3 regions of the Streptomyces sp. NPDC101178 genome follow, and region 2 is predicted to be linked to each of the others. Evidence: riboswitches for the same ligand, from Rfam matches in the RefSeq annotation. Region 2 holds a riboswitch; each other region holds the start of a gene.

Region 1 (4,068 bases), on a different contig from region 2:
GGCCGGGCGGCGACTGGTGCGTGCGATCGCAAGGCGCCGAGACGGTCTCGTAGCTGAGCTACTCGGCCCTTTCGGCAACGCCGCGAGCGTGCGTGCCAGACGCCGCCCGGCGGGCGGCAGTTTGACGACAAGCTCTGACGCACGTCCGTCCCCGCACACGGTACGGGACCGAGTGCGGGGACGGACGGAGGCTACCGCCCAAGGGCTGCGGGTCAGCCCTTGAAGCGCGGGAAGGCGGAGCGGCCGGCGTACACCGCGGCGTCGTCGAGGATCTCCTCGATGCGCAGCAGCTGGTTGTACTTGGCGACGCGGTCCGAGCGGGCCGGGGCGCCGGTCTTGATCTGGCCGCAGTTCACGGCGACGGCGAGGTCGGCGATGGTGACGTCCTCGGTCTCGCCGGAGCGGTGCGACATCATGCACTTGAAGCCGTTGCGCTGGGCCAGCTCGACGGCGTCCAGGGTCTCGGTCAGCGAACCGATCTGGTTGACCTTGACGAGCAGGGCGTTGGCGGAGCCCTCCTCGATGCCGCGGGCCAGGCGCTCGGGGTTGGTGACGAAGAGGTCGTCGCCGACGATCTGCACCTTGGCGCCGATGCGGTCGGTGATGACCTTCCAGCCGGCCCAGTCGTCCTCGTACAGCGGGTCCTCGATGGAGACCAGCGGGTACGCGGAGACGAGCTCCTCGTAGTACTCGGTCATCTCGGCGGCCGAGCGGGACTTGCCCTCGAACTCGTAGACGCCGTCCTTGTAGAACTCGGACGCGGCGACGTCGAGCGCGAGCGCGATGTCGCGGCCCGGGACGTAACCGGCCTCCTTGATGGCCTCGACGATGAGGTCCAGGGCGGCGCGGTTGGACTCCAGGTTCGGGGCGAAGCCGCCCTCGTCGCCGAGGCCGGTGGACAGGCCCTTGGTCTTGAGGACCTTCTTCAGCGTGTGGTAGATCTCCGCGCCCCAGCGCAGGGCCTCGGAGAACGACTCCGCGCCGATCGGCGCGATCATGAACTCCTGGATGTCCACGTTGGAGTCGGCGTGCGAGCCGCCGTTCAGGATGTTCATCATCGGAACGGGCAGCAGGTGCGCGTTCGGGCCGCCGAGGTAGCGGAAGAGCGGCAGGTCGGACGCCTCGGAGGCGGCGTGCGCGACGGCGAGCGAGACACCGAGGATGGCGTTCGCGCCGAGCGAGGCCTTGTTCTCGGTGGCGTCCAGGTCGAACATCGCCTGGTCGATGAGGCGCTGCTCGGTGGCGTCGTACCCGACGAGCTCCGGGCCGATCTGCTCGATGACGGCGAGGACGGCCTTCTCGACGCCCTTGCCCAGGTAGCGGTTGGGGTCGCCGTCGCGAAGCTCGATGGCCTCGAAGGCGCCGGTGGAGGCGCCGGACGGAACAGCAGCACGGCCGGTGCTGCCGTCGTCGAGGCCGACCTCGACCTCGACCGTGGGGTTGCCCCGGGAGTCGAGGATTTCCCTGGCTACGACGACGTCGATGGACGGCACGAGGCATCTCCTTCTGGGATATGACGCTGGTTGTGCAGGGTCACTGTGGCCTTGCGACACGAGCCTAACCGGCCCGGCCGCGTCAGTCGGCCGACCGCCCGTCTCCTGGGACGAAAAAGGACCCAAGGGCCAGCATCACGGGACAAAACTCCAGAAATCTACTGGCTGGTAACAAGTGCTGGCGACAAGAGGTGAACGAATCCCCTCGCCCGCCGGCGCCCTTCACGCGGAAGAATCCCGGCCCGGCGCGCACGGGGGGAGAGCGCGCCGGGCCGGGGAGCCGAGCGAGGGAGGGTGCCGCCGGACCCCCTCCCTCCGGGGAGGAGAGACGGCTGTTACTTCAGGTGGAGCTGCTGACCCGGGAAGATCAGGTCCGCTTCCTTGACGATGTCGTCGTTGAGCTTGAAGAGCTTGCTCCAGCCGCCCTTGACGCCTTCCTTTTCGGCGATCTTGCTCAGGGTGTCGCCGGTCTTGACCTTGTACTCGCCGTCGCCCTTCTGGACCTTCTCGCCGGTCGGCGTGGTGACGGTCTTCTTGGAGCTCTCGGCCTTCGGAGCCTCGCGCTGCTCGCTGCGCGTGGTGGGCTGCTCGGCCTTGCGCTCGGGCTGTGCCTGCTCGGGCTTGCTCGCGGACTGGCCGGAGCCGGCGTTCACGCCCGGGTCCACACCGTCGTTGGTGAGGCCGCCCGCGCCGGCGCAGGCCCAGGCGCCCGGGCCCTGCATGTCGAGGAGCTTCTCGGCGGTGGCGATCTGCTGGTCCTTGGAGGCCAGGTCGGCGCGCGAGGCGTACTGCGTACCGCCGGCGGCGGCCCAGCTGGACTGCGAGAACTGCAGTCCGCCGTAGTAGCCGTTACCGGTGTTGATGGACCAGTTGCCGCCGGACTCGCACTGGGCGACGGCGTCCCAGGTCTCGACGGAGGCGGCGGAAGCGTTGGTCGCACCCATCAGCGGGACGGCCACGGCGGCACCGGTGACACCCGCGAGGGTGGCGAGACGGACGGCCTTCGAGGGGCGGCGGTGCTTGCCCTTGCTGTTCAGCAGCATGGAACGGATCTCCTCACCGACGCCTACGAGGTGAGCTGTCGGGTTCGGGCTGATGAGTTGCCCGGTCGCGCGACCTTGCGCGCGACTTCACCCCAAGCCGTTCCCGTACGTCCCCGTCTTCGACGAGGCCGTCCGGACCCGGCGGCCTACCTGGGTCCCCCGCTCCTGCCTACGGCGCTTTACGCGTCTGTTCCCTTCGACCGACGGCAGGATTCGGCGTGACGGTCGACGGGGCCCGCGGTGCGAGCGGTTCCGACCGTAAACACAGGCAACCCCGACATTCAAAGATGGACATACCGCCTCAATCAGCGCTTACTTGCCTGCCCTGACGGAGTGTTTCCGCAGGTCGGAGGCGATCTACGCCGAGGAGGCGGACGCAACGCGCCAGTTGCAGCAAAGAGACCCATGTCTCACTTACGCATAAGTGGACATAGGCCTCTGAACTACCCGCGTTTTTGGGGCGTTTTCCCGAATTCGATCAGTTGGCGGCAGGCGCCTCGGAGCCCTCCGGAGCGCCCGCCTGGCCCTCCTGCTCACCGTCCTGCTGACCGGCCTGCTCCAGCCCCAGGTCCAGGCTCTGTCCGGGCAGGATCAGGTCCGGGTCGGAGCCGAGGAGGTCCTTGTTGGCCTCGTACAGACCGGTCCAGCCCTGCGGGAGTTCCTGCGCGTCGGCGATGGCCCAGAGGTTGTCGCCGGGCTGCACGGTGTAGCCGCCGCCGGCGACCGCGCCGCCGTCCCGCGCGTCACCCTCACCCCGCGAGGCGTGCCGGCCTGACTCGCGCGGGCCGTCCTCCTGCCCCACCGCGTCGGCCTCCTCGGGGGCCGGCGCGCCTCGGTGCTTGCCGCCCGTGCGATCGGCGCCCTTCGAGGCGTCGGGGGCGGAGGTGGCGGGCTGCGAGGCGTCAGGAGAGCCGGGGGTTCCGGTCTTTCCTGCGGCGGGGGACGTGGAGGGCTTCGCCGCAGGGTCGGATGTGGCGCCTCCATCCCTCTTCTCCCCCTTGCCGGTTTTACCCGTCGTGCCGGTGGAGTCCGTCTTGCCGGAATCCTCCGCTCCACCCTTTTCATCCGCTTCGTCCGCCGGTGCGGTCGTCGGGTCCGGAGTGGGAGTGGTGGGGCTGACGGGGTCGGCGGAGGGGACCGTGCCGGGGTCGACACCGGGCAGGCCGCCGTCCACCGCGAGGCCCGAGATCACCGCGCAGCTCGGCCACGCCTGCGGGCCCTTGTCGTCCAGGACCTTCTCGGCGATCGCGATCTGCTGCGAACGGCTGGCCAGGTCGGCCCGCTCCGCGAAGGCGGTGCCGCCGTACGCCGACCAGGTCTCCTGCGAGAACTGCAGGCCGCCGTAGTAGCCGTTGCCGAGGTCGGCACTCCACATGCCGCCGCTCTCGCACTCCGCGACCCGGTCCCAGGTGGTGGCGTCGGCCGCGTGTGCGCCCGCCGCGCCGAGGAGCGGAATGGCGATGGCCGATCCGGTCACACCCGCGGCGACGACGATGGCGGGTGCCTGACGAGGACGGCGGTGTCTGCCGTTC
Region 2 (4,068 bases):
GACCTGCGCCGCGCCTGCGTTCCGTCAGGCACAAAGGAGAGGGGCTCCGCCATGATCCGACCCGATGCCCGTTACGTACTGCCCGAGTTCACCGAGCGCACCGCGACCGGGACCCGGACCCAGGACCCGTACTCCAAGCTCCTGTCCGAGCGGATCGTCTTCCTCGGGAGTCCGATCGACGACACCGCGGCGAGCGACCTGATCGCGCAGCTCATGCACCTGGAGCACGCCGAGCCGGACCGGCCGCTGTCGCTCTACATCAACTGCCCCGGCGGCTCGTTCGGGGCGATGGCGGCGGTCTACGACACGATGCGCTTTCTGACGTGCGAGGTGGAGACCTTCTGCCTGGGGCAGGCCGGCTCCTATGCGGCCGCTCTTCTGGCGGCCGGGGCTCCGGGGCGGCGACATGCCCTGCCCGGAGCGCGGGTAGTCATTCAACAGCCCGCACTGGCCGAGCCGTTGCGGGGCCAGCCGTCCGACCTGGAGATCCACGCGCGCGAACTGGTACGCACCCGAGAGCTGTTCACGGACATGCTGGTCCGTCACACGGGCCGGACCGCCGAGCTGGTCACCGCCGACATCGAGCGCGACACCATCTTCGACGCGGAGGCCGCTCGCGCCTACGGGCTGGTGGACCACGTCGTGGAGAGCCGCACACTCTCCCAGCCGCCCCACGACGCGAGGTGAACCGCCTATGGAACCGACGGAGTTCCCGCCCCTGCCCGCACTGACCCGCGCCGAGGGCGAGCTGATCGACTGCTACCTGGCGGTTCTCGACCAGGTGGGCCGCATCAACCCGGCGCGCGGCAGCGACACCTACAGCGCCCTGCGGGCCGCCCAGGCCCTGGCCTCCCGGGCGGCGGCCCTGCGCGACGCACTGGCGCTGATGCACGAACGGGGTGAGCGGCAGATCCACGCGGCGACGCTCGCGCGGGCCCTGCGGGTGCTGGACGGCGAGCGGCGGGCGGGCCGGGTCGCCATGCCGCCGGCCCCGAACTGAGCCGCTGCGCGCGCCGGGAGCCCACTACGGGAGCGGGCCGGTCGTCCCGGCGTGCGACACGCCCAACCCCGCGACCGAATTCCCTCGCTCGTTCGGCGTAGGCGATCACCCGCGCGAGCGACCTCCCAACTTGCGCTCGACGCGCGGCCCGTACTCGAAATCCACCCTTTCGTCGCTGGTACGAGGGTGTGCGCCGGGCTCGGCGACGGGCGCGAACCGCCCCTGCCCACCTGAATGGATCAGTGGTGAGGAGACTCACAAATCACTGTTTGGGCTCGGAAATCCGGCACTTGGTGAGTCAAGATCCCTGGGACGACAAGCCCCCGCCGCCGCGGCGGGGCGGTCCGGGTGGACGCCGAGTCCTGCCGCCTCCCGGATGACTGGTCGACAGGAGTGGATCGGCAGGAGTGGAGGACCCGAGCACAACGGGCCGACCGGGAGACCGGGAAGCCCTCGGGGTGAAGCCGCAGCACGCGGCCGGGCAACTTCGCCAGCCCGAACCCGACAGGTCATCCTTCACAGGCGGCTGACGAAGGGTTGCGCATGTCTGCGCAGGTTCATGTCCCGTCTCTGTTCGCCCGGGTCGGTACGGCTTCCGTACTCACCTTCGCCGTGACGTCGGCGATGCTGGCGCCCGGCCTCGTCGACGACGCCGAGGCCGCCACCCATTCGACGAAGGCGCTCAAGATCGCCGCGTCGAAGAAGGGGGCTCCCTACAAGTACGGAGCCGCGGGTCCCAGCCGGTTCGACTGCTCGGGGCTGACGGTCTACTCGTTCAAGAAGGCCGGGAAGAAACTTCCCCGCACCGCACAGCAGCAGTACAACAAGACCCGCCATATCCCGAAGTCACAGCGTAAACAGGGCGATCTGGTCTTCTTCCATTCCGGGCGCAACGTGTACCACGTGGGGATCTACGCCGGAGAGAACAAGATCTGGCACTCCCCCAAATCCGGGGACGTGGTGCGCAAGGCGAAAATCTGGTCCAAGAGCGTCTGGTACGGAAGGGTCCGCTGACCCACCGACCGGACGCTCTTCGCTTGCGGGCGGCACACCGGCGCACCTCTCGGTGCCGCCCGCAAGGGCCCCGGCTCCCCCTTCCTCAGCGCAGGAGAGGCCCGGCCACCAGCGCCAGGCCCAGTCCGGTGAGCGCCACGCCGCTGCCGCCCTCGATCGCCCGGGCGGTACGCGGCCGGCGCAGCCACCGTCCCAGCCGGTCCACCAGCAGGGCGAGCGCCGAGAACCAGACGAGGGCGAGAGCGACGACGAGGGCGGCGAGCAGCAGGGTCCTGGGGAGCGGCGGCTGCCCGTCCGGGACGAACTGCGGCAGCAGGCTGAGGAAGAGGACCGGCGCCTTGGGGTTGAGCGCGTTGGTCAGGAACCCCTGCCGCAGCGCGCGCCCGAACCCCTCACGTACCGGCTGTTCCGGTTCGCCACCGGACGCCTCGGGCCCCCGGGGCGGTGCCTGGTCCGGCGCACGGCGCTCCTCGGCGACCCGGCGCCGCATCGCGTACAGCGCGCTGATTCCGAGGTGGAGCACGTACGCGCCGCCGAGCAGCTGGACCGTGCGGAACAGCACCGGCATCGTCACCAGCACCGCCGCGAGCCCCGCCACGGCGAGCGCGGTGTGGACGAGCAGTCCTCCGGCGACGCCGAGTGCGGTGGCCAGACCGGCGGTGCGCGAGGCCAGGGCGTTGCGTACGACGACGGTGAAGTCGGCTCCGGGCAGCGCGACCATTCCGGCGGCGACCCCGGTGAAGGCGATCAGTTGTGCGTCCATGGGGCCAGCCTGGACCGGCGGAGCCTTTAGCGTGTACTTGCAATCTTCTGGGTCTGCCTAAAGGAACGCTTCATGTACGACCCGACGCGGCTCACCGCGCTGGTGGCGGTCGCCGAGACCGGATCGATCACCCGGGCCGCCGCCCACCTGGGCTACACCGCGCCCGCGCTCTCCCAGCAGCTGGCCAAGCTGGAGCGGGAGGCCGGCGCGGCGCTGCTGGTGCGCCACCACCGCGGCGCACGGCTGACGGCCGCCGGTGAGCTGCTGGCGGGCCGGGCGCGGCGGGTGCTGGACGAACTGGACCGGGCCCGGCACGAGCTGGCGCAGCTGGCCGGGCTGTCCGGCGGCAGGCTGCGGGTCGGGACGTTCACGACGGCCGGGGTGCATCTGCTGCCGCCGGTCCTGAGCGCGTTCCGGCGGGCCCATCCGGAGGTGGAGCTGGCCGTGGCCGAGTACGAGCCGCCGGGCGGCGTCGCGGCGGTCACCGCGGGCGAGGTGGACCTGGCGCTGACCCATACGTACGAGCCGGCGGTGGCCGACCCGCCGCCGGCCGGGGTCACCGTCGAGCCGCTGCTGGTCGAGGAGCTGGTGCTGGCGACCTCGGTCGGGCACCGGCTCGCCGAGGGGACCGGGCGGCTGCCGGTCGCCGAGCTGGCGGGACGGCCGCTGATCAGCAGCGCTCCGGCGCATCCGCCCCGGCGCGGGGTGGAGAGCGCGCTGGCGGCGGCGGGCGCCGCACCGGCGGTGGTCTGCGAGTCGCCCGGCTACGCGCTGGTGTGCGCGCTGGTCAGCGCGGGGCTCGGGGTGGCGGTGGTGCCGGAGATGGTCGCGTCGCTGTCGGCCACGCCGCTGGCGGTCCGGCGGCTGGAGCCTCCGGACTTCCGCCGGACGATCTCCGTGGTCCACCGCGGCGACCGGGCCACCGCGGCGGCGGCGACACTGCTCGCCCTGCTGCGCAGCGGGTTCGGCCGGGCGGCGGCGAGCTGAGCGGTGGCCTGAGCCGGGCAGGCCGGGCGGCGGCCTGAACTCCGCCGCCCCGTCCGCGCCCGGTCGTCAGCCCTGGACCGGCACCGCCCACGGCAGCGTGATCCAGACCGTCTTGCCGCCCTCGGCCGTCGGGACGACCGTCAGCCGGCCCCCGTACTCCTTGGCCAGCGCCCGGATGATCACCATGCCGCGCCCGTTGTCCTGCCGTACGGCGGCGGGCAGCCGCTGAGGCCACCGAGGGTGACTGTCCGTCACGCCGAGGTGCAGCTCCTCGTCGCGTTCCAGGCGCAGATCGACGGTGAAG
Region 3 (4,068 bases), on a different contig from region 2:
CTCCTTCGACTACGCGGTCGACATGCGGGAGATCCGGTCCATCATCGACTCCTTCACCGCCACCGGGGACTTCTCGCGTGCCGAGGTCGGCAGGTACGTCGACGAGGCCGAGGCCCGCAGGCGCCACCTGCTCCAGTCGCTGCTCCAGGCGGCGGGGCTGCCCGTGTCCGACTACCGCACCCGCTTCGGCACCGACCCGCGCGAAGACTTCCGCGCGGAGCTGGAGCGGTTCGCGGCCCGGGGCTGGCTCGACCCTCATGCGCCGGAGGGTCTGCTGCGGCTCTCGCCGCGGGGCCTGGCGCACTCGGACGCGCTGGGGCCCGCGCTGTTCTCGCCCGGGGTGCGGGCGGCGATGGCCGCGTACGAGCGGAAGTGAGCGGGCCGTGGACCTGACGATCCTCTACCGGGGCCCGCTGGCCTCGTGCGACTACGACTGTCCGTACTGCCCGTTCGCCAAGCGGCGGGACAGCAAGGACCGGTTGACGTCCGACCGGGAGGCGCTGGAGCGGTTCACCGCGTGGGCCTCCGCGCAGACCGGTGACCGGCTCTCCGTACTGTTCACGCCGTGGGGCGAGGGCCTGGTGCGCTCCTGGTACCGGCGGGCGCTGACCGAGCTGTCGCACCTCCCGCACATCGGCCGGGTCGCCATCCAGACGAACCTCAGCGGCCGCACGGCGTGGCTGGCGGACGCGGACCCGGAGCGGATCGCGCTCTGGTGCACGTACCACCCGGGCCAGACACCGTACGAGCGGTTCCTCGGGAAGTGCCGGGAGCTGACCGAGCGAGGCATCCGCCACAGCGTCGGCGTGGTCGGGTTCGAGGCCCACCTGGACGAGGCGCGACGGCTGCGGGCGGCGCTGCCCGCCGAGGTGTACCTCTGGGTGAACGCGGCCGAGGGGCAGACGTACACCGACGAGGAGGCGGAGCGGTGGACGGAGCTGGACCCGCTCTTCCCGTACAGCCGCCATCCGCACCGCTCGGCCGGGCTGCCCTGCCGGACCGGCGAGTCGGTGATCTCGGTGGACGGCGAGGGCACGGTGCGGCGCTGCCACTTCGTCAAGGCGGAGCTGGGCAACCTCTACGACGGCAGCTACCGCGCGGCGCTGGGCCCGCGGGCCTGTCCGCTCGCCGTGTGCGACTGCCACATCGGTTATGTGCACCTGGAGACGCTGCCGCTGTACGACGTGTTCGCGGGCGGTGTGCTGGAGCGGATACCCGCCGGGTTCGGCGCGGGCCCGGCGCCGGGCGGGCCGGTGGTGCCGGGCCCGTCCCGGCGTACGCTCCCGCTGCTCGGCCCCTGACCCCTACAGCGGCAGCAGGTCCGGCCGCTTCGCCGCGACGTGGTCGCCGGACGACTCGCCGCGCAGCCGCCGGCCGATCCACGGCACCAGGTACTCCCGCGCCCACTGGACGTTGTCGCGCCGCGCGTCGAAGGGCGTGCGCTGGGCCTGCGGCGGCCACGGCTGGTCCGGGTCGGCCGGCACGTCGTGGCCGAGGACCTGGGCGGCGCGGAGCGCGACCCGGGTGTGGCCCTCTGGCGACAGGTGGAGCCGGTCGGCGTCCCACGCACGCCGGTCCTGGACCGAGCGCAGCGACCACAGGTCGAGCACGGGGCACCGGTAGCGGTCGGCGATGGCCCTCAGATGCACGTTGTACGTGGCGATCTTGCCGCGCATGTGGCGCAGCACCGGAACGCCACGGGTGTCGAACCCGGTGGTGACCATGACGGTGCCGACGGCCCCGGTCAGGTCGGCGACGGCCCGCTCGAACCGCTCGGCCAGGTCGTCGGGGTCGGCGCCGGGCCGGATGATGTCGTTGCCGCCCGCGCAGAAGCTGACCAGGTCGGGGGCGAGTTCCTTGGCGCGGGGGATCTGCTCCGCGACGATCTGGTCGAGGAGGCGTCCGCGCACGGCGAGATTGGCGTAACGGAAATTGCCGTGCCGGGTCTCGTCGTCCGGGTTCGTCGCCGCGTCGGGGGCCGGGAGCCGGTCGGCGAGGAGCACCGCGAACCGGTCCGCCCAGCCGACGAAGGTGCCGTCGGGTCCAGGGTCGCCGACGCCCTCGGTGAAACTATCCCCGATCGCCGCGTACGACCCGATGATGTTCTGCTGCTGGGTTCTCGAATCGTCTGCCACAAGCCCATATCCTGCACCGTTCAATGTGACCTACGCGACCGTAATAAGGGGTTGACGGGTGGTGACATAGACCACCTGGTCAGATTTGGGTAAAGCCGGAATAAGTGGAGGGGCGGTGCGCCGCCGCGCACCGCCCCTCGTTCACTTCTTCTCGCCCTCGGGTCAGAGGGAGACGCCGTGCTGCCGCAGGTAGGCGACCGGGTCGACGTCGGAGCCGTAGCCGGGGCCGGTGCGGACCTCGAAGTGGAGGTGCGGGCCGGTGGAGTTTCCGGTGGAGCCGGAGAGGCCGATCTGCTGGCCGCCGGTGACGGTCTGGCCGGCGGAGACGCTCAGCGAGGACTGGTGGGCGTACTGGGAGTACATGCCGTCCTCGTGCTGGATGACGACCTCGTTGCCGTACGAACCGCTCCAGCCGGCCGAGACCACGGTGCCCGGGCCGATGGCCTTGACGGGGGTGCCGGAGGAGGCCTGGAAGTCCGAGCCGGTGTGGTAGCCGCTGGACCAGCTGGCGCCGGAAGCGCGGTACTGGGTGGTGACGTTGGCGTTGTCGAGCGGCGCGGTCCAGCCGGAGCCGGTGGCCTCGGAGGAGCCGGTCTGCGTGGCGGCACCGGACTCGGCGGCGGCGTCGGACTCGTCGGCCGAGATGGTGTCCGCCTTCGGGGCCGGCGCGGCCTTCTTCGGGGCGGCCTTCTTCGGCGCGGCGGCCTTGGGGGCCGGAGCGGACTTCTTGGCCTCCGAAGGCGCGGCGGAGCCGGTGGCCTTGGCGCCGAGGGTCAGCTTCATGCCCGGGAAGATCAGGCTCGGGTTCTCACCGACGGTCGAGCGGTTGTCCTGGTACAGCTTCTGCCAGCCGCCCTTGACCTGGTGCTCGGAGGCGATCTTGGCGAGGTAGTCGCCGGAGACGACGGCGTACGTCTTCGCGGTGGTCTTCGCCGTGGCGGGCGCGGCCTGCGGAGCGGCCTGGGCGGCGACCGAGGCGGCGGCGGGCTTGACGGCGGGGGCCGCCTTCTCCGCGGCGTGGGCGCCGGTGGCGCCGAACAGCGGGAGGGCGAGTACGGCGCCGCCGGTGCCCGCGGCGAGGACGCCGCGGTGGATCGGGCCGGACTTGGGACGGCGGTGCTTACCCTTTGCGGGCATGGGGAAGTTCCTCTCCGGCGCCTGCGAGGTGAGCTGTCGGGTTCGGGCTGGAGATGCCCGGCCGCCGGATGGCGACTTCACCCCGAGCCGGTCCGGATCGCTCCGGGCCGGCGGCTTACCTGGTTCCCCCGCTCCTGCCACACGTGAGTGGGTGGGTGCGAATTCCGGGCGGCGGCAGGATTAGGCGGTCCGTCCGGATTGACGGTGACCGTAAACGAGTCGGGACGACAGGAACAAGCCGTCGGTTCCGCCCCGGAATCATCGATTCAATTTCGATCCGGATTTCCCGTCACACTCCGTGGATTACGGATCTTGGCTTTCCTTGCGGATACCGGGAAAACGCCTCGGAGCCACCGCCACCGTCCGTCACGGATATGATCCCGCTCACCCGCGGATTCCCATCTCCCCCATTAGCGGGGCATGTTCTGCGAAATGCACCAATACGGACATGCCCCCGGCGGGACCCCTGACGCACCGTCAGCCAGCCGATGGTTGCCTGGTGAACCGATGTCGTATCGTCACAGGAGCGCCCTCGCCGGAGAGCCGCGCCGACGCCAGAGATTCCAGGAGCCACCGTGACGCAGCAGGTGCCGCAGGTCCCGCCGACCGAGACCGCACTGACCGGAGTCCGCAACTTCCGTGACGTGGGCGGGCTTCCCACCACGGACGGGCGGCACACCGCCTTCGGCCGGCTCTACCGCAGCGGCCACCTGGCGCACGCCACCGCCGAGGACGCGCTCTTCCTCGGCGGGCTCGGGCTGCACACCGTCTTCGACTTCCGCAACTCCGCCGACCA

The links. Region 2 has a riboswitch for cyclic di-AMP ahead of ACIRR8_RS29860 (C40 family peptidase). Riboswitches for the same ligand answer to the same signal wherever they lie in the genome.
Region 1: it holds a riboswitch for cyclic di-AMP, as region 2 does, so the genes downstream of both, ACIRR8_RS25015 (transglycosylase family protein) here and ACIRR8_RS29860 (C40 family peptidase) in region 2, are expected to answer to the same signal.
Region 3: it holds a riboswitch for cyclic di-AMP, as region 2 does, so the genes downstream of both, ACIRR8_RS14855 (LysM peptidoglycan-binding domain-containing M23 family metallopeptidase) here and ACIRR8_RS29860 (C40 family peptidase) in region 2, are expected to answer to the same signal.

Annotation. Positions count from the first base shown of each region.
Region 1 covers NZ_JBIWOZ010000009.1:91,026-95,093, forward strand. Annotated here, with positions in the region: gene eno (phosphopyruvate hydratase) at 213-1,493, opposite strand; gene ACIRR8_RS25015 (transglycosylase family protein) at 1,829-2,536, opposite strand; cyclic di-AMP (ydaO/yuaA leader) riboswitch at 2,542-2,723, opposite strand; gene ACIRR8_RS25020 (transglycosylase family protein) at 3,015-4,068, opposite strand, start outside.
Region 2 covers NZ_JBIWOZ010000013.1:127,776-131,843, reverse strand. Annotated here, with positions in the region: gene ACIRR8_RS29870 (ATP-dependent Clp protease proteolytic subunit) at 52-687, shown strand; gene ACIRR8_RS29865 (hypothetical protein) at 695-1,000, shown strand; cyclic di-AMP (ydaO/yuaA leader) riboswitch at 1,354-1,540, shown strand; gene ACIRR8_RS29860 (C40 family peptidase) at 1,544-2,014, shown strand; gene ACIRR8_RS29855 (LysE family translocator) at 2,100-2,777, opposite strand; gene ACIRR8_RS29850 (LysR family transcriptional regulator) at 2,850-3,764, shown strand; gene ACIRR8_RS29845 (ATP-binding protein) at 3,831-4,068, opposite strand, start outside.
Region 3 covers NZ_JBIWOZ010000004.1:563,649-567,716, forward strand. Annotated here, with positions in the region: gene ACIRR8_RS14840 (STM4012 family radical SAM protein) at 1-376, shown strand, start outside; gene ACIRR8_RS14845 (STM4011 family radical SAM protein) at 384-1,301, shown strand; gene ACIRR8_RS14850 (SGNH/GDSL hydrolase family protein) at 1,305-2,135, opposite strand; gene ACIRR8_RS14855 (LysM peptidoglycan-binding domain-containing M23 family metallopeptidase) at 2,298-3,272, opposite strand; cyclic di-AMP (ydaO/yuaA leader) riboswitch at 3,276-3,436, opposite strand; gene ACIRR8_RS14860 (tyrosine-protein phosphatase) at 3,848-4,068, shown strand, end outside.